Regions from separate parts of the Paenibacillus sp. UNC217MF genome, predicted to be linked through region 1. Evidence: riboswitches for the same ligand, from Rfam matches in the RefSeq annotation. Region 1 holds a riboswitch; each other region holds the start of a gene.
What was found. Region 1 has a riboswitch for cyclic di-AMP ahead of BP95_RS0104600 (CAP domain-containing protein). Riboswitches for the same ligand answer to the same signal wherever they lie in the genome.

Region 2: another riboswitch for cyclic di-AMP. It lies ahead of BP95_RS0127540 (TrkH family potassium uptake protein); the one in region 1 lies ahead of BP95_RS0104600 (CAP domain-containing protein).
Region 3: another riboswitch for cyclic di-AMP. It lies ahead of BP95_RS0127850 (hypothetical protein); the one in region 1 lies ahead of BP95_RS0104600 (CAP domain-containing protein).
Region 4: another riboswitch for cyclic di-AMP. It lies ahead of BP95_RS0114655 (3D domain-containing protein); the one in region 1 lies ahead of BP95_RS0104600 (CAP domain-containing protein).

The regions. Positions count from the first base shown of each region.
Region 1 covers NZ_JMLT01000008.1:238,642-243,178, reverse strand. The annotation lists gene BP95_RS0104610 (glycerol dehydrogenase) at 1-706, shown strand, start outside; gene dhaK (dihydroxyacetone kinase subunit DhaK) at 710-2,470, shown strand; cyclic di-AMP (ydaO/yuaA leader) riboswitch at 2,642-2,771, shown strand; gene BP95_RS0104600 (CAP domain-containing protein) at 2,778-3,620, shown strand; gene BP95_RS0104595 (DUF2785 domain-containing protein) at 3,741-4,537, opposite strand, start outside.
Region 2 covers NZ_KK366030.1:137,167-141,703, reverse strand. The annotation lists gene BP95_RS0127545 (potassium channel family protein) at 1-30, opposite strand, end outside; gene BP95_RS0127540 (TrkH family potassium uptake protein) at 70-1,428, opposite strand; cyclic di-AMP (ydaO/yuaA leader) riboswitch at 1,488-1,646, opposite strand; gene BP95_RS0127535 (CPBP family intramembrane glutamic endopeptidase) at 1,895-3,595, shown strand; gene BP95_RS0127530 (ABC transporter substrate-binding protein) at 3,770-4,537, opposite strand, start outside.
Region 3 covers NZ_KK366030.1:207,175-211,711, forward strand. The annotation lists gene BP95_RS0127830 (alpha-helical endospore appendage domain-containing protein) at 1-310, shown strand, start outside; gene BP95_RS0127835 (hypothetical protein) at 310-615, shown strand; gene BP95_RS0127840 (hypothetical protein) at 608-907, shown strand; gene BP95_RS0127845 (hypothetical protein) at 1,101-1,493, opposite strand; cyclic di-AMP (ydaO/yuaA leader) riboswitch at 1,870-2,059, shown strand; gene BP95_RS0127850 (hypothetical protein) at 2,130-2,537, shown strand; cyclic di-AMP (ydaO/yuaA leader) riboswitch at 2,552-2,729, shown strand; gene kdpF (K(+)-transporting ATPase subunit F) at 3,032-3,109, shown strand; gene kdpA (potassium-transporting ATPase subunit KdpA) at 3,164-4,537, shown strand, end outside.
Region 4 covers NZ_JMLT01000026.1:49,110-53,646, forward strand. The annotation lists gene rnmV (ribonuclease M5) at 1-39, opposite strand, end outside; gene BP95_RS0114655 (3D domain-containing protein) at 206-1,333, opposite strand; cyclic di-AMP (ydaO/yuaA leader) riboswitch at 1,652-1,855, opposite strand; gene BP95_RS0114660 (TatD family hydrolase) at 2,049-2,816, opposite strand; gene BP95_RS0114665 (HD domain-containing protein) at 2,852-4,135, opposite strand; gene BP95_RS0114670 (AbrB/MazE/SpoVT family DNA-binding domain-containing protein) at 4,443-4,537, shown strand, end outside.

The sequences.
Region 1 (4,537 bases):
AAGTCCTAGTGTGGTCATGATTGATACGACTGTCATTGCGAATGCGCCAACGCGCTTCCTCGTAGCAGGCATGGGAGATGCGCTCTCCACTTACTTCGAAGCACGTGCAACAGCAAGCTCTTATTCGAATGTAAATGCAGGACTGCCTTGTGGTGCAATGGGAGGAGTAGCACCTGCCAAAGGTACGAAAGCAGCACTCGCACTTGCGAAGTTGTGCTACGAAACATTGCTTGAAGACGGTGCGAAGGCGAAGATGGCTTGCGATGCGAACTTGGTAACGCCTGCACTAGAGAACATTGTGGAAACGAATATTCTGTTGTCTGGATTAGGGTTTGAGAGCGGCGGATTGGCGGCAGCTCATGCCATCCACAATGGATTAACTTCACTTGAAGGCACTCACTCTTATATGCATGGCGAGAAGGTAGCCTTTACAACATTGGTGCAGCTTGTCCTTGAGAATGCAAGCGCAGCAGAAATGAACGAGGTATTGGAATTCTGCGTAAGCATTGGTCTTCCGGTATGCTTGGCTGATCTCGGTGTAACAAGTGTTACGAACGAGGAATTACAGGCAGTAGCACAGAAGGCGTGCATCCCTGAAGAATCTATCCACTCCATGCCGTTCCCAGTCACAGAAGAGATGGTCGTATCGGCGATTCGAGTGGCTGATATGATGGGTCAACAATTCAAAGACCAGAAGGACGTGTAAGGAATGAAAAAAATATTGAATCAACCGGAAACATTGGTTCGGGAAATGTGTAACGGTATGGTGCTTGCACATCCGGAACTGGAGTTCATCAGCAAATACAAGATTGTCAAGAAAAAAATCGTGAATGAGAACAAGGTTACGTTGATCAGTGGCGGAGGAAGCGGTCATGAACCAGCTCACGCTGGATTTGTTGGACAAGGCATGCTCGATGTAGCTGTATGCGGTGATGTATTTGCATCCCCCTCACAAATTCAAATTTATCAAGCGTTAAAGGCCTCTGCAAGCAAGAAGGGAACGCTGCTCATAATTAAGAACTACAGTGGCGACATTATGAACTTCAAAAATGCGTCGCATCTGGCCAAAGAAGACGGAATTCAGGTCGATTATGTCAAAGTGGACGACGATATAGCTGTAGAGGACAGTCTATACACGGTTGGCCGCAGAGGTGTTGCAGGCACAGTGCTCGTTCATAAAATTGCAGGTGCGGCCGCTGAAGAGGGCTTGGAGCTTGCAGAAGTGAAGGCGATTGCTCAGCACGCGATCGACAACACAAGAAGTATTGGATTCGCGCTTACCTCATGCACAGTTCCAGCAAAAGGAACACCAACGTTCCAGTTGAATGACGATGAGATCGAGTACGGCGTAGGAATTCATGGGGAGCCTGGCATTCGTCGAGAGAAGATCGCTTCTGCTAACGAACTGGCGAAGAAAATGGTTGCGGATTTGTTCCGTGACATGAAGATTACAGCAGGCTCTAAGCAGGAGCTAGCCGTGTTGATTAACGGATTTGGCGGATCTCCGCTGCAAGAATTGTACTTGCTGGCGAACGCTGTAGTTCGGGAGATTCATGCACAACAAATTACTCTTGTCAAAGTATTCGTAGGCAACTACATGACAAGTATCGATATGGCTGGCGCGTCGGTGTCGATTATCCGCTTGGATGAACAGCTTAAGCATTATCTTGAAGCAAGCTGCAATACGCCAGCGCTGCAGGTGAGTGGTTCATTTGAACCAATCCATCCTGAGGAGATGTCCGAAGCAGGAACTGCGAGCAACGAGGTATCCTTCACAGTAGAGACGGACGAGGCCTTCTCGAAGGTCGAACATAATGTGTTCACGGTTAATAACCTGATCTATCTAACAGACAAGATGAGCGAAATCATCATTGAAAATGAGGTTCCATTCTGCGAGTTGGATTCACATGCAGGTGATGGCGACTTCGGTATGAGTGTGGCGAAGGGCTTCAAGCAATTGAAGAGAGAATGGCATGACATCATTGAACATCATTCAGACAACATGGGCAGCTTCCTCCATGCTTGCTCGTTAGTTATTATGGAGCATTGCGGCGGCGCTTCCGGCCCAATCTGGGGTTCAGCATTCCGTGCTGCCAGCAAGTTCGCGGGCGAACGCGTAGAATTGACCGTTTCTGAATTTGCACAAATGATGCAAGCAGTTGTTAAAGGCATTCAAGACACGGGCGAGCGCTCATTCGGAAGAGGAGCTGTAGTTGGGGATAAGACACTTGTCGATGCGTTGGCTCCATTTGCAGATGCGTGGGTACAGAGTGCGTCTGAGGGCGATGACGTGAAGACTGCTTCTGTGAAAGCGGCAGAGGCTGCTGTTCAAGGTGCAAAGTATACAGAGACAATAGTAGCTCGTATGGGAAGAGCGGGTACGGTTGGCGAACGGAGTCTTGGCTATCCTGATGCTGGTGCCTATGCGCTTGGCGTGATTTTCACAGCGTTGTCCCAAGTGATCAAGTAAGAAGCGAGCGGATTAGGATTAGATCAATTTCCGACCAAATGGAATACTAGAAAAGTAGAACCGGAGTGCAGTCTAGCATACTCCGGTTCTTTTCGTTTGGAAGATATTATAATTAATTACAATATATTTGAAATGATCTCCTGTATTATCCGTGTTAGGATCGGAAACGTACCACAAAACAAGCCGAAGCTCATCAGAGCGCGGGGGAACCGATTCATTGGGGTGAAGTCGTATAGCGACAGGGGAGTCCACTTTAACCCGAACCCGACAGCTAACCTCGCAGGCTGCAAAGGGAGAGATGTACAGGATGAAGAAGACATTTAAGAAAGTTGTAATTACAAGTGCGATTGCATTGGCACCGGTTATGGCGGTGAACTCTGCTATGGCAGCACCCGTTAGCCCAGTGCAACAGCCGAATCCAATGATGAACTCGAATTGTTCAAACCTGGGTATGAATATGGACTTTGATAAAGTATTCCAAGATAACTCGGAATTGAAGCAAATCTTGTCCAAATGGATGGAAGCCATTCAAAAAGAGATTGGGAATAAGCCAATCGTTCCGCCTCCCGTTCAAAAGCCAGAGGTGGACAAGCCGGAAGTAAATAAACCAGAAGTTGAAAAGCCAGAAGCAAACAAACCTGAGGTAGAGAAGCCAGAAATCGAGAAACCTGAAGTTGAAAAGCCTGAGGTTAACAAACCAGAAGTAAACAAGCCAGAAGCTGAAAAACCGGTAACACCTGGTGACAATAAACCAACTGCGCCGCAAGACAACAACAATGCGAACAGTGACTTCGCTAGCCAAGTTATCGATTTGGTGAACCAAGAACGTGCTAATGCTGGTTTGCAGCCATTGAAATCCGATGCACAATTGAACAAAGTTGCGATGATCAAGGCGAAAGACATGAACGATAACAACTACTTTGACCATCAATCTCCAACACTTGGCTCCCCATTTGATCTGATGAGAGCACAAGGTGTCAATTTCAATACTGCTGGCGAGAACATTGCCAAAGGCCAACGTAATCCGCAAGAAGTAATGAACGCATGGATGAACAGCGATGGACACCGTAAGAACATCCTGAACTCCAGCTTCACCTCCATCGGTGTTGCATACTACAATGGCGTGTGGGTACAATCATTTACAGGCTAACGAGTTAAGTATGTAGATATCACATCAAGAACCTGCAGGTAAGTGCAGGTTCTTTTTTTTGTATTTAATCAGGCGCTCTACAAGAGAATAACGAGGAAATTAACAGAAATGAAGTTGATCTTATATGTCTCTGTTGAAGACCGGATTCAGTTTCTTTTCAATGTTATACCAATTGTGCCATTCTGTTGTTGGATCGATGAATTCTCTCATTGCTGCACGCAACCATACAGATCGAGCAAAATTTTTAACATTTATGCGTCTACAGCGATAAATCACTTTGTCTTCATTGGGCAGCTCAGCCTGCATAAGCCACGCGCAATAGGACGTGAACGACAACTTATTAAGCTCAAGCATTGACACGACGGCTGTCGCCATGCGTTCATCTTCCTCTGTTCGCAAGATATGATTCGCATGAAGAAGCATGTGCTCAATGGCACTGAGAAGCTTCTTGCATTCCTCTGGGCCAATGTGTGGACTGCGTACACAAGCAGCCATGACATCTGCGATGTGAGCTGGAGAATGAGCCCATCCTTTAACTTCTACATAATCGCGATAATCGTTCTCCTGCATGCAATAATCAACAACTCGCTTCGCAATGTGTTCATATAAAGGCTTGCTTATATAAGGCTGTTGTTCATCACGCTTCAGAAGCAGTGCGAGTAAGAGGGCGGAGAATGTACGTTGGAAGACCGAATCGTTCTCAGCAGTCCCAATTCCTTTGAAAAGCATTTGGTCTGATAACGTCTGATGAAGAAGCTCTGTTAGTTGTCCAGCGGTCAGGATTTTTTGTGTAATAAGCCATTCATACAATATCCCATATGCAAGATCATCCCTCAATTCAGGATCTGTAGAGCCAAGTAGGCTGACTACTTGTTGTACGGCTTCATATTGTTCGATTTCTGTTGGTGGTTTATATT
Region 2 (4,537 bases), on a different contig from region 1:
CCCGATCACTGCAAACTGCTGCAACTCCATATCCCTGTATACTCCTTCGTCCGTTACAATCTAACTTGCTTATCCTATCGTTATTTTTCCTTCTGGGTGTCGGTATAATTCCCGCTCATTTTTCGGGCCTAACGCATAAGCCAACGTTAATGGCCCAAGACGGCCTGCAAACATCGTCAGGCTCAGCAGCACTTTTCCGATATCTGATAAATCCGCCGTCAATCCCATTGATAACCCTACCGTTCCGAAGGCCGATGTTGTATCGAATAATATCATCAGGAAGCTATGATCTTCTGTTGTCGACAATATCATCGATACGATAATGACCAAGAACAATGACAGCAACGTTAGCGTAACTGCTTTGAAGATACGATCCTTGGCGAGTCGATACCGGTAAATGACGATATCTTCTTTCCCGCGAATCATAGCAAATACAGCTCCAATGAGAATGGCGAACGTCGTCGTCTTAATACCACCACCAGTGGATCCTGGTGATGCCCCGATGAACATCAAAAGAACCATAAAAAATTGCGAGGCTTGGCGCATGGCTCCGATGTCAATCGTATTCGCTCCAGCGGTACGCGGGCTGACAGATTGGAACAGGGATGCCCAGAACTTCTCCCAACCATTCAAACTGCCTAACGTGCGTGTATTGGTAAATTCAAATATAAATATAACGACCGTTCCGATTACAATGAGCAATCCCGTCATCGTTAACACGATCTTCGTATGCAGAGACAACTTGCGAGTACGCTTATATTCCACCAAATCGGACAAGACGATAAATCCAATCCCGCCAAGGATAATAAGCAGCATCGATACCAGGTTAATAATAGGGTCTCCGACATAGCTGGTTAAGCTCGAAAACGGCCCACTGACAGAGCCGAATAAATCAAAGCCTGCGTTATTGAAAAAAGAAACAGCATGGAAGAAACCGAAATAAATGGCCTTGCCTAGCGGAAGATCAAATGCCCATCGCACGGAGAACAGTACAGCTGCCGTCCCCTCGATACATACCGCAAACAAGATCACTTTACGGATAAGGCGCACGATGCCTTCCATGCTGCCCTGATTAAGCGCTTCTTGCAATATAAGCCTTTCCTTCAGCGATATCTTCTTCTTCAGTGCTAATGCGAACAGCGTTGCCATTGTCATGAATCCAAGCCCGCCAATTTGGATGAGCAGCATGATGACCACCTGCCCGAATACGGTAAAATGAGTGCCCGTATCCACCACAATGAGCCCCGTCACACAAGTTGCTGACGTTGACGTGAACAATGCATCGAGGAATGGCAGCGGAATCCCATCCGCATTTGATATCGGAAGCATGAGTAGAAATGCACCCAATAATACAATTGCTGCAAACCCTACAACCAGAATTCGCGGTGGTGTCAGATTAAATCGAATGGCCTTTTTTGTTCCCTCCACGGGAGTCACCTCTTTTTTTCCCCACGAAAAAAAGCACTGGAAATCCAATGCTATCGCTGGTATCCTGACGTACATGCCTACGAGGTTAGCTGTCGGATTCGGGCACGTTCAGGCTGCCCTAATCGCAAGTGGATTCTATGCATCCACAACTGCGATATTCACCCCATTTATCGGGTCCCCCGCTTTCGTTCATTCACGAAACTCGGCTTGTATGCAATTCATAACGAGATTATATACGTTTCCCCTGCAGCATACAAAGTCAAGGAATGAACAAATTAACCAGAATAAGACGAAAAACTTGAAGAAATAGCGCTTACAATCCCCCATTTTCTTCAATTGTATTCAAAACACTCATTTTCGCTAGGTGTTTCTTCATTTTCTCTGCTGGACTTTACAAAGTTGAAGTAGATAAAATGAACAAATAAGCAACCATACGCTAAATGTGTGATGGAATGGAGGTTCCAACATGTCCTATGTATCCAAGCCGCTTCTGCTTTCTTCTGTGGCCGGATTTCTATTATTCCTCATTGTTCAGGTATTCATTCCCTTTCAGCAGACAGAAGCCATGATGGAATCAGCAGCCAGCCAATCCCTCTTAACCAAAGAGAAAGCAGCGCAAAAGGCACTCACATTTGTACAGGACTTAAAAAAGTTCCATATTTCAATTACACCTGAAGAAGATACTGCTCCAACCGTCATTTATCGCAGTCAATCAACGGTTTCCGGCTACATGAGCAAGGAGAAGCTGACCGCTTCATTTCAGAAATGGGAATCATCCAGTCCCTATGATACTTTTCAGGTATTATTGAATATGAATCGGGCTGGAAAATCCGGTGTCATGCGCATTGACGTTCACATGACAAGCGGTCGTATTATTGGATTCGAATGGGAGGAAAAGCCTCCTATCACCTCCTACATTAGCGGGGTTACGGGAAATCATGTGGATATGGCGTCAGCAGAAGATGCGGAGACTGCCTTGGATCCAGTGAACCGCAAGAAGCTTGCTGATACACTCTTGAAGCACATGGGATGGAATCCTACCCAATTAAAACTAATCGCATCATCGGCGGAGCTAGACACGGTAGAGTATAACGTGCCTGAAGCACGACTTGGTGAAGCCGCATTGAACGTGAAGGCCGTCTTCTCCCAAGATCGCATTGTCATGCTGAAGCCCTACTGGGTTATCCCGAACAGCTATCTAGCTGAAGAACTACATCAAACGAAGACTGCATCGTCCATTTACAATATCGGCTATATGTGGATGACGATCCTACTAAGTGCATGTTCACTGATCGCTTGCATCGTCTACCGTCATGGCCTGAAGTTCGGATCGAAGACATTGTTCGCCCTTACTGCCGTCTCATGCGGAATTTCTCTGCTGCATCTATGGAACGTGCTTCCGGGCCTCTTCGCTCTGGAACTCCGTACCCCTGTAGACGGGGTGAATATGGGGCTGCCCTTTGCCATTCAAGGCGCAATTACAGTAATTCAAGGCGTTATCCTCTACTTCTCTCTCCATGCGGGAAAGCGAGCATGGGAGTTGTCTGCGTACAGAGATGTTCTGCCTACCTGGAGTGATCGCGCATTTGGCGGCAAGCTCATACAAGCATTATGGATCGGAATCGCGTACACAGGCGTATTGCTCGGCATGCAAACGGTTATATTTTTCATTTTGGAATCAGGGTTTCATGCGTGGTCATCGACCGATGCCTCACAATCTCCGCTCAACCTGCGAATTGCACCACTGTTCCCTCTTCTAGCTTGGGTTGCAGCTATTTCGGAGGAAGGGATATACCGCTTGTTCGGGGTTGGACTGCTGAACCGATTGTTCCGCAACCCATGGTTAGCCGGGATTATCCCCACCCTTGTATGGGCATTCGGACATGTCACCTATCCGATCTATCCGTATTACTCTCGTCCGGTAGAGCTCTTGTTTATCGGCATGTTCTTCCTGTTCATTATGCTGAAGCATGGCTGGTGGACGGCCATGTTCGCTCACCTTATGCTCGACAACTTCTTAATGTCCCTGTCATTCATGCTTGATGGAACAATAGTCGGTTTCCTAATCGGTCTTGTGTACCTCCTTTCTCCAATTGGGATTGTATATGCGCTCGCGAAGATTCATCGCAACCAAGAACACGCTAGAGCGATCACGACATGGACATAAACATTAACACCGTTGAATGCAGTTGAATCCATTTGTTCGTACAGAAATAAAACGAGCACATGAGCACATCTCATACCCTTTCATTTTGGAAAACCAAGAGCCGTTCATATCGAAGGATGCATGTACGTAATGCACCTCTTCGAAGGAACGGCCCCGCTTATTTCACATTATTTCTTATTTCTTCTCAATAAATTTTTTCGCTTCCTTTACTGCCGTATCTAACGCTTTCTGTGCATCTTCACCCAGCATGACTGAATCAACTGCAGTAGACAGGTGACGGTTCATCTGGTTCCAGTTGCTGTTAAGCAAGAAGGCTGGCGTGTTGTCGGAACGCTCCAGCATGCGATAGAACGGTGCATACAGCTCGGATGTATCCAGCTTCATTTCCTGCACGACGCTCTTACGTATCGGCAGGTCAGCATCGCTCTTCATCTTGACGGCTTCTTCCGAAATAAAGAACTTCACGAACTCCCATGCCAGATCCTTCTGCTTCGATTGCTTCGCAATCGATACTGCACTTACCGAAATTACGCCTTTCACAGGCTTGCCAGGGAACGCTGGCATTTCAACAGTACCGAAATCAACCTTCGCTTCCTTAAACCCGTCTAGCGGCCATACACCGCTCTCCCACATTCCGATTTTACCAGCTTTGAAGATGTCGTTACCGCCAAGCTGCGTTTTTCCTCCTACGAGGACCCCGTATCCGTCCTTCACCATATTCCCGAACATTTGAACAGCCGCTACCGTATCCGGCCCGTTCATAATGCCTTCAATCGTCTTGCCGTCTTCGCTGATGAAGCTGCCCCCATTACTCCAGATGAATCCTTGCAGGTCATACGGGTCGTTCTCAGCACGGACACCGAATCCATACTGCTTCTTCGATTTATCTGTCAGCTTCGTTGCAATATCCTTGAAGTCATCCCACGTCCAGCCATCCTTCGG
Region 3 (4,537 bases), on a different contig from region 1:
GGCTATGGCCAAGATGCAGGGCAATGTAGCGAAGATCCTAGAAGCTAAAGCAGTAGAGGCCGAGAAGATGCGCAACTGGACGTTGAATCATATGACAGAGCATTCGTTCACGAATCATCGGGAACAGATTGTCGAACCTCTTGACGTGCATGCGCAAGTGGTTGAAGTAATCGAGAGTTTGACGAAGCTGCAAGTCAGTCTGTCCCACAATATGAAGGTACTGCTCCGGCGTGAGGAATCCGAGGGTTACGGGGATAGCCTCGGAGGGGGCATGTTGAATGGGGAGTTCGGAATAGGAGACAAAATGTAATGGCTGCAGCGCACGAGGAGCAGCAGGTGCAGATTGAAATGATCAAGGCTATTGTGCAGAGCCAATCCGCATTGGCACGTATGTTGAATCAAATGGCTGACCTCACAGCACATTCAGAAGCTGCAACGAAATTGCTCAAGGACAATATTCGTCTGTTGTCCATGTATCAGCTTGCACTATGCGGCATGGTCACAGGTTTTCAGACCCGTATTCGCAAGACAGGCACAGCTGCGCCTCCATGGCTGCATCCGGATTGTCAATTCGAGGAGATGAGAGTGGAGGAGGGAGAAGTTGCAAGTGAATAAGCTGAAGCGAGCACGGAGATCCCGGCGGCAAATAGGACAGCAGAAGTTGGTTAGCGGCATTGGATCAACGGGAAGCGTAAGGAAAGCGGGCAAGCAGGTTCCGCAACGGAAATCGCAACGCCGTCTTCAGGTTGTGAAGCAGCCCGATCGTCGGCGTACAACGAAGCAATTTGCCTCAACACATTCGACTCATCATCGCATTCAGCATCCTGCATATCAAGATGGATATCGGGTGGGGTATGCGAAAGGATATGAAGATGCACATCAACTGTCCTATGCCAATCAAGCATAACGAAGTGAACAGTCTGACACTTGCATGGGCAAGAGGAGGGCTGTTTTTTAATGGCTATCGAGTGATAGGATTCGGGCAAGAAGGAACTTGAACAAGTATCACGTTTGGGTAAACGGGGTAGAACGATGCGCAGTTGTATGCCTGCGCATCGTCAGAAACTTGATTATCGATTACAGCTCTCTATAAATTGGTTTCAAGGGGAGAGACATAGCTTCCTGCTTGAATGTGGCTCCAGTTGTATGACGTCAAGCGTGGTTCCGCCTACCAGGGGTAGATCGAGCCACATGCGCATAACGCTTACTCCCCATGCACGAGGAATGATCGTATCCCACATGATTCCACGCTGCTGCACTTCCCATTGGGAGATCGCCTTGTGAGCTCGTAGACGAGTGCTGCCGCTATAGTTGTGTTCCGTACTGTCGAGTAGCTGTTCACGCGGTTGAAGTCGAATATAAACAAGGTCGGAAGCAAGATGAACGTCCATCTCTTCTGGTTGAAAGATTCTGTCTCCATGCTGCTCGCTCCATTTTCCCCAGTGTTCAGATAGCTTGTGACTTAGTAATTGTGCAAGTTCTAGGTCTTGCATATCGTGCCTCCTCTCGATGAGATGCAATATCTGCCGTGCAGATCGAAATCGATTGCAAGCAGCGTCTCAGTTGTTGTGCGTATCCTACCTTTTGGAATAGAGATTGTAAATAGAATCCAATCCAGGAAATCCAAACAAATGGTCAAACAAAGCGTTTACATACAGGTATTTATTTAAATTTCTTTGTTTTTCTCATGAAATCATCGCCGCATAAGCAAAGTTGAGAAATTGCGAGGTAATGATGCTGTAATGGGAGATAAGATGGGATTAGTTGATCACAATTGCCCGGAAATGGAGAAATTATGGTTTTCATTTCATTTACAGCAGGAGGGGGAAAGGCGTAAGATTCAGTTCAGCAACAACAACGTTATCCGTTGCGTCTCAATCGCTGAATTCCGCAGGAAGCGGAAGCGGGGGAACCAATCAAGTGAATGGAGCTGAGTGGACAGTCAGCAGCCACCGTTCGCATGGGGTGAATCCGGCACAGGATTACTGTCCTGGCTGGTAGGGCGACTCTTCGCGCCCGAATCCGTCAGCTAACCTCGTAAGCGTACGGGAGAGGCGCGCCTGATCATATGGCGACGCACCTCTTTCTTGCAAGTAGGGCTTCGGACAGATGAACAGGAGGAACTGGATATGTACGATGCGGACCGGGTCATTACAGTGTTCGCAGGCTGTGAGACGGGGATTGAATTCATACGTCAGTTGAAAGGAGCAGGATATTCGGTGGCGGGAATTGCCCATAATGGGCGATTGGCAAAGCGATTGGAAGGTATTGGCGTTCATTCCATATGCCGAATCAATACGACGGAGCCGAAGGCGTGGGCCGTCCCTCATGTCCCGATTGGCCGAATCTATGTGTTTGAACAGAGCTTTGCGCTTTCCTGCCGGCTGCTTCAAATATGCCGGCAATGGACGACGGATCCGATCACAATCGTGACGAAGCGTCATCATCCGCAGTCGATCTACCGATTGCTTGGTGCAAATTACGTCATTTATACGCAATCGGATCAAGTTTCATTTTTACTATCAGATATCATCTAATTTATCCATATAGGCAATGCTCACCGCTGAATCCCATTCATGGGAACGGGGGAACCAATGTTAGTGCGCCAGCTGTACATCTGCAGTTCGCGCAAGGGGTGAATCCGGCACAGGAATCCGTTCCTGGCTGGTAGGGCGACTCTTCGCGCCCGAATCCGTCAGCTAACCTCGTAAGCGTCCAAGGAGGCAGCCTTTATTTCGTCGTGGAACATTACGCGCACGTTTATTTGACGACGCGCGAAAAAAGCCACACGGAAAGGGTCCCTCTTTCCGTGTGGCTTTTTGTGTTGCCTGCGCGTTCCTACAGAGCGAGAAGTCTTGGTAGGTCGGGATCGCGGCAGCATTGCCTGGAGAGATGAGAACCTTATTCAGGAGGAGGAAGGGACTATGTTTGATGCAGTCATGATGATTCTTCTCGCACTGCTTGGACTAAGCGTAATGGGCATTCTCCATTGGTGCAAGGCGGAAGTGGATGAACGGGGTGATCGCTCATGATGATCGTGTTATTCACCTTGATTACGGCGCTGTTCATTTATTTGTTATATGCCTTAGTCAAGCCGGAACGATTTTAGTTTGGGCAGAGTGATTGTTGATATTTGTACATTAGAGAAGGGTGGAACGGAACAATGAGTGCAATCGAATGGATCGCCATTGGAATTACCTTATTGCTTGCCTTGGCGATAGCGCGTCCGATCGGAATATATATGGCAGGGGTGTTTGATAATAGCGGAGCTCCAAGACCGTTGGACCTTGTATTTGGTCCGATAGATCGTTTTTTATTTAAGTGTTTCGGCATTAAGGATCAATCGCAAAGCTGGAAGGCATACGCCTTTACAGCAGTTGCCACGAACGTGCTAATGATTGTGGTGACGTATGCAATATTCCGCCTTCAAGGGGTATTGCCGTTGAATCCGAATGGCATTCCTGGCATGGAACCGGGAGTAGCATTCAATACGGCGATCAGCTTCATGGCGAATACGAACTTGCAGCACTATAGCGGTGAAAGTGGACTGTCTCCGCTGTCACAAATGACGGGCATTATTTTCTTGATGTTTACGTCACCTGCTACTGCGCTTGCGGCAGTAATGGCGATTATTCGCGGTTTGACTGGCAAGCCGCTCGGCAACTTCTTGGCAGACCTTGTGCGTTCGATTACGCGCATTTTCCTGCCTATTGCGATCGCTGCCAGTGTACTGTTCATCTGGAATGGGGTTCCGCAATCCTTAAGTCCAATGGAAAGTGCAGTAACCGTTGAAGGAGCAGAGCAGCACATTCCGCTCGGCCCTGTAGGAGCTATGATGTCGATTAAGGAGCTTGGCAACAATGGCGGCGGCCACTTTGGAGCGAACTCCGCACATCCATACGAGAATCCGAACGGTGTGACGAATTTAATTCATATTTTACTCATGCTGATGCTGTGCACGGGGCTGCCGTTTGCCTACAGCCGCATGGTCGGCAACAAGAAGGAAGGGCGAGTGCTGTTCGTCTCCATGGCGATCTTGTTCCTCATTATGCTCGGATCATCGCTTACGGCCGAACATATGGGCAATCCTGTGCTGAACGCAGCAGGATTAAGTGGAACAGGCAGCATGGAAGGGAAGGAAGTGCGCATTGGCGTTGTGCAATCGTCACTGTATTCGGTCGTTACGACTGCATCGGAGACGGGCGGAGTCAATAATATGCATGACACGCTGACACCACTCGGTGGCTTGATCCCGATGGCGAATATGATGCTGAATACCGTATTCGGCGGCGTCGGTGCTGGATTTATGAACGTGCTGCTGTACGTCATGATCGCCGTATTCCTATCCGGTCTCATGGTCGGACGGACACCTGAATTTTTGGGCCGCAAGCTGGAAAGTAAGGAGATGAAACTGCTGGCGGTTACCTTGCTGGTGCATCCGATATTGATTCTAGTACCGACTGCAATTGCAGTTGCTACACAGGCGGACACCCTGTCCAATCCAGGATTCCACGGATTGTCGCAAGCATTATATGAG
Region 4 (4,537 bases), on a different contig from region 1:
ATCATCTTTGCCTTCTACAACTATCACTTCACGTATCAATATGCTTGCTCCTCTCACCACAAGGCTGCTTCCTAATTCCGCATCCTTCTCATGCTCTCCATTCATAAATAAACAACAAAAGAAGAGGGTGTCCCCTCTTCTTAGCATGACATAAATCATTATTCATTACTATATCCTAATTACACATGGCTGCATACCTTGTGCGTTAGTTCGATTCCGGCTTTACTGGGCCAACCACGTATACGGTGTACCCCTTCTTGCGTCCGAATTTGCTGACCGCCTTCTTGCTGTCGAAGTATACATCGATAATTTTCCCCTTGACCGCGCCACCTGTATCTTCAGCACGTCTGAATCCAATCCCTTCGATATATACCCACCAGCCGAGCGGAATGACCTTCGGATCAACCGCGATAGTACGACCTTCTGATACTATTGCGCCAGATGCCGTCTTCGCACCAGCCGATCCCTCAGATTCCGTATACGCCGTCAGTTGAACGTTCTTCAGCACTTTTTTATAGTTAAAATCTTTGTCGCCACTGGAAACATTGTCAGAATCGTCTTCCTGCGCGTTCACTGACAGAACAGCAACTTCCGGTTCCTTCTTCGTTCCATAGGCTATCACTTGATTCACTTGTTTTGTATGAACGGATTTGTCGACCATCTGCGCATATACGAGCTTACCATCCTCGTACGTTTTCTGTACTTTCTGGACAACCAAGCCTTCTTTTCCATCTTGAACCGTCTTGGTCTTCCCCTTAAGGAGAGTAGCATCTGCCTGCTTCACCACTTGATAAGGAACCTTCACTTTACGCTCTTCCATCTTCTTGCTGACACGGACGATACGAATATCCATGTTCTTCGAAATAGAGGCACGCTTAGAAGGGAATACCTTATCTTCAGGGTTCACTTGGATTTGCAGCGAACTCAGTGCATCATGCACCGACTTCTTCGTCGTAAATTGTGTTTCTTTCTTCCCATCCGCTGTAATTTGGATAGGCAAAGCGCGTTCAATAATAACTCGATCTCCATCAGCAATTTCTGCATCAAGCGGCTTCGATACTACATCGTATGCCCCAAGCGCTATCGCATGCTCATCCAAAACATTGCGAAGCGTATCTAGGCGAGTTTCGACTGAACGCTCTTGTCCATCAACGAGCACAGCCACTGTCTTCTTCGTTACATTATACCAAGTCAAGACTGCTATTAATGTGATCACGATTGCTACAGCTGCAATAACGGTGATAACACGCACATTTTCATGCTTCCATCGCAATGCGAGTGACATGCTGGATGATCGGGGTTCATGGGTTTCGTTGTTCACGATCTGTCCCATTTCTCGGTCCTCCTTACATAGTCCCGCCGTCGAGTGCTCTGCATGATTCCATCTGACGCGACTATTTCAAGAATGTTTACGAGAGACTTCACTTGCCATAAACGAGCATGTAATCGTTCAAGACAATGCCGAAATCTCCGTACCAACGTTTCAGTATTGGCTGCTCCCACCTCCTATTTCTTACACCCTATGACGTCTTTATTCTCATTATTCAAAAAAAAGAATGTTTGAGAGTAAACAAAAGAAGCCCTTCGTAAGAGGAGACTCTTTCGCGGCTTCCGTAATAGAAACCCAAACGTCAACAGTGCAGGACGCGAGGAACCCTCTCTCGGTACGCTGACGAGGTTAGCTGTCGGGTTCGGGCTTGAGAGTCGCCCTATCGGAACCAACCGGCTCATGGCTCGGTCGTCCCTAATTCACCCCAAGGAATTAATCCGTGTGATTGAACATGTACTCATGTCATGTCGTTCACACTCTGGTTCCCCCGCTCTCCACTTCATGGAGATTAAGCGATACTGAATTAGTTGGAACAATATTGAATTGTGTAATAACATCTGTGAGAAATCATATCGTGTTTGCAATCTTCTTGTAAAGACAGTAGCAATTCCGTTTTTCGCGAAAAATGGTTAAAAAAATGTAACTTAATCCGTTTTTCATAATGAAATCCACTTATTTTATGGCCAATGTCTTTTTTTCACTTGTTTTTGGCCCGTTTTCACGCGATGTCAAAACATGTCATTGCATTTTGAGTCGTCATTCTGCAAAATTCTTCAAATTCCATACCTTTCAGCTCTGCTGCAACCTCTGCAACAAGACGAACATATGCGGACTCATTGCGCTTGCCTCGGAACGGATGAGGAGTCAAATAGGGAGAATCCGTCTCCACAAGCAGTCGATCATTCGGAACCTTAACAAGTACTTCTTTCGGCTGTTTTGCATTTTTGAAAGTAACAGGTCCTCCAAATGAAAGGTAGAAGCCCATATCCAGGCACATCTTCGCTGTTTCCCAGCTACCTGAGAAGGAGTGCATGATGCCCCCTACTTCGTGAGCCTTCTCCTCGCGCAAGATGCGGATTACATCTTCGTGCGCTTCACGATTATGAATAATGATCGGCATCTTCAATTCTCGCGCCAACCCAATTTGCTCGCGGAATACACGGTGCTGAACATCCTTCGGAGACGTATCCCAGTGATAGTCCAGTCCGATCTCGCCAATCGCCACAACCTTTTCATGCTCCGTTAGCTTGGCGATCCAGTCTATATCCTCCGGCTTCATCGTTATCGCATCTACCGGATGCCAGCCCACGGCTGCATAGATAAAATCATATTTCTCTGCCAACGCCATCGTCGTCGGGATCGTCTCTCGATTGAACCCGATGTTAACCATACGGGTCACCCCTTGTTCAACGGCCCGTGCGATAACCTGATCGCGATCCTCATCAAAATTGCTGCTGTCTAAATGCGTATGTGTATCAAATAACACGTTTATGCGCCCCTTTTTCTTTCTTGTAAATCGATCTAATGATTGCGGCGTATAAACATACGCCTTGTATCTTCCGTAAGGTGATTCGAGACTTCCAGAAGCTTGTCCATTGGGAAATAGATATAGTGTTTTCCACGGCGAATGCCGCTAATGGAACGTACAATATCCGATTTCTTGGACAGCTCTACAATTTGCTGATCCCGCCCCCATAGCATAATATGTTGCTGTGAACGGGCATCCCCCTTTCGATATACATCATAGGGCTTGTCGAAGGGAGAATCGAACATAAGTTCATAGTTCGGATCAAGCCCAATCTGCGACCACTCTGCCCGCAATCGTTCCTGTAAATCTTCATCCATCTGTTCGACTTCAATATATTTATATAGTTTACGCTCCATGAATCGTTGGCACAAGTCAACGAGACGCTCATCCTTCTCCCTTGTCCACTGCATAAATGCGGTCTGTACAAATGCCTCATCCATTTGGATATATTGTTCCGTCGTAATCGTTCCTTCAAATAAAGCATCTAGAGGAGAGAGGAAATATTGGAAAGTGTACCCACCCAAATATAATTCTTTGGCTCGTTTGAAAATCAGGCGAAGCAACATCTCCGAGCTTCGGGTTACCGGATGGAAGTAAACTTGCCAGTACATCTCATATCGAGCTAGCAAGTAATGCTCTACTGCGTGCATGCCGCTCTCTTTGACTACTATCCGATCCTTAAGCGGTCGCAGCACCCTTAGAATACGATCAATATCGAATGTACCGTAATTAACACCGGTAAAATATGCATCCCGCAGCAAATAGTCCATACGATCCGCATCAAGGGAGCCGGATACCAAATTCACGACAATCGGCCGCTCATATGTCCTGCGAATCACTGATGCCACCTTGGTTGGGAGCTGGGGGTCTACTTGTCTCAGCACGCGATTGATATCGGTATCTTCTATTATAATGCGGTATGTCCAATCTTCATGAAACATATCGAAGGCCTCTTCAATGGAATGAGAGAATGGTCCATGGCCCACATCATGAAGCAGTGCAGCACATAAGGCAACCAGCCTCTCTTCTTGCGGCCAGTCCTCGTATTGGTTTCGTTCAAATTGAGAAATAATCCGCCGAGTAATCTCGTATACGCCCAGAGAATGAGAAAAGCGGCTATGCTCTGCCCCATGGAATGTTAAATAGGAAGTTCCTAATTGGCGAATGCGGCGGAGCCGCTGGAATTCCCTTGTGTTAATCAAATCCCAAATTGTTCGATCTTGAACATGCACATAATTGTGAACCGGATCCTTGAACACTTTTTCCTCTAATAACATTGAAAATCACTCCTTTCGATTCGAACCTTTTCGACATAGTCTGCCTTATTGTCGAAAAGATTTGGTTTATTCTTGTTTCTGTTTATTTTTGCATAAAAAATACCATACGAGTGTAAAAGTGTACGCTACGTCGTTAAAAACTGCTTAATATAAGCTAAAAAAAACCTAAAATCCATAAATTAGCACGCCAAGTATACATTTTTTAGGTTGACTAATTTGGGAATGGTTGGTACGATAAGAATCAGCCAAAAAGAATTTTGTCGAAATATGACATTTCATGCTAAAGCAAAGAGGAGAGCGTTGAACTATGATGAAGTCCACTGGTATCGTCCGTAAAGTAGATGAACTAGGTCGTGTCGTCATTCCGATCGAGCTTCGCCGCACCCTTGGTATCGGTGAAAA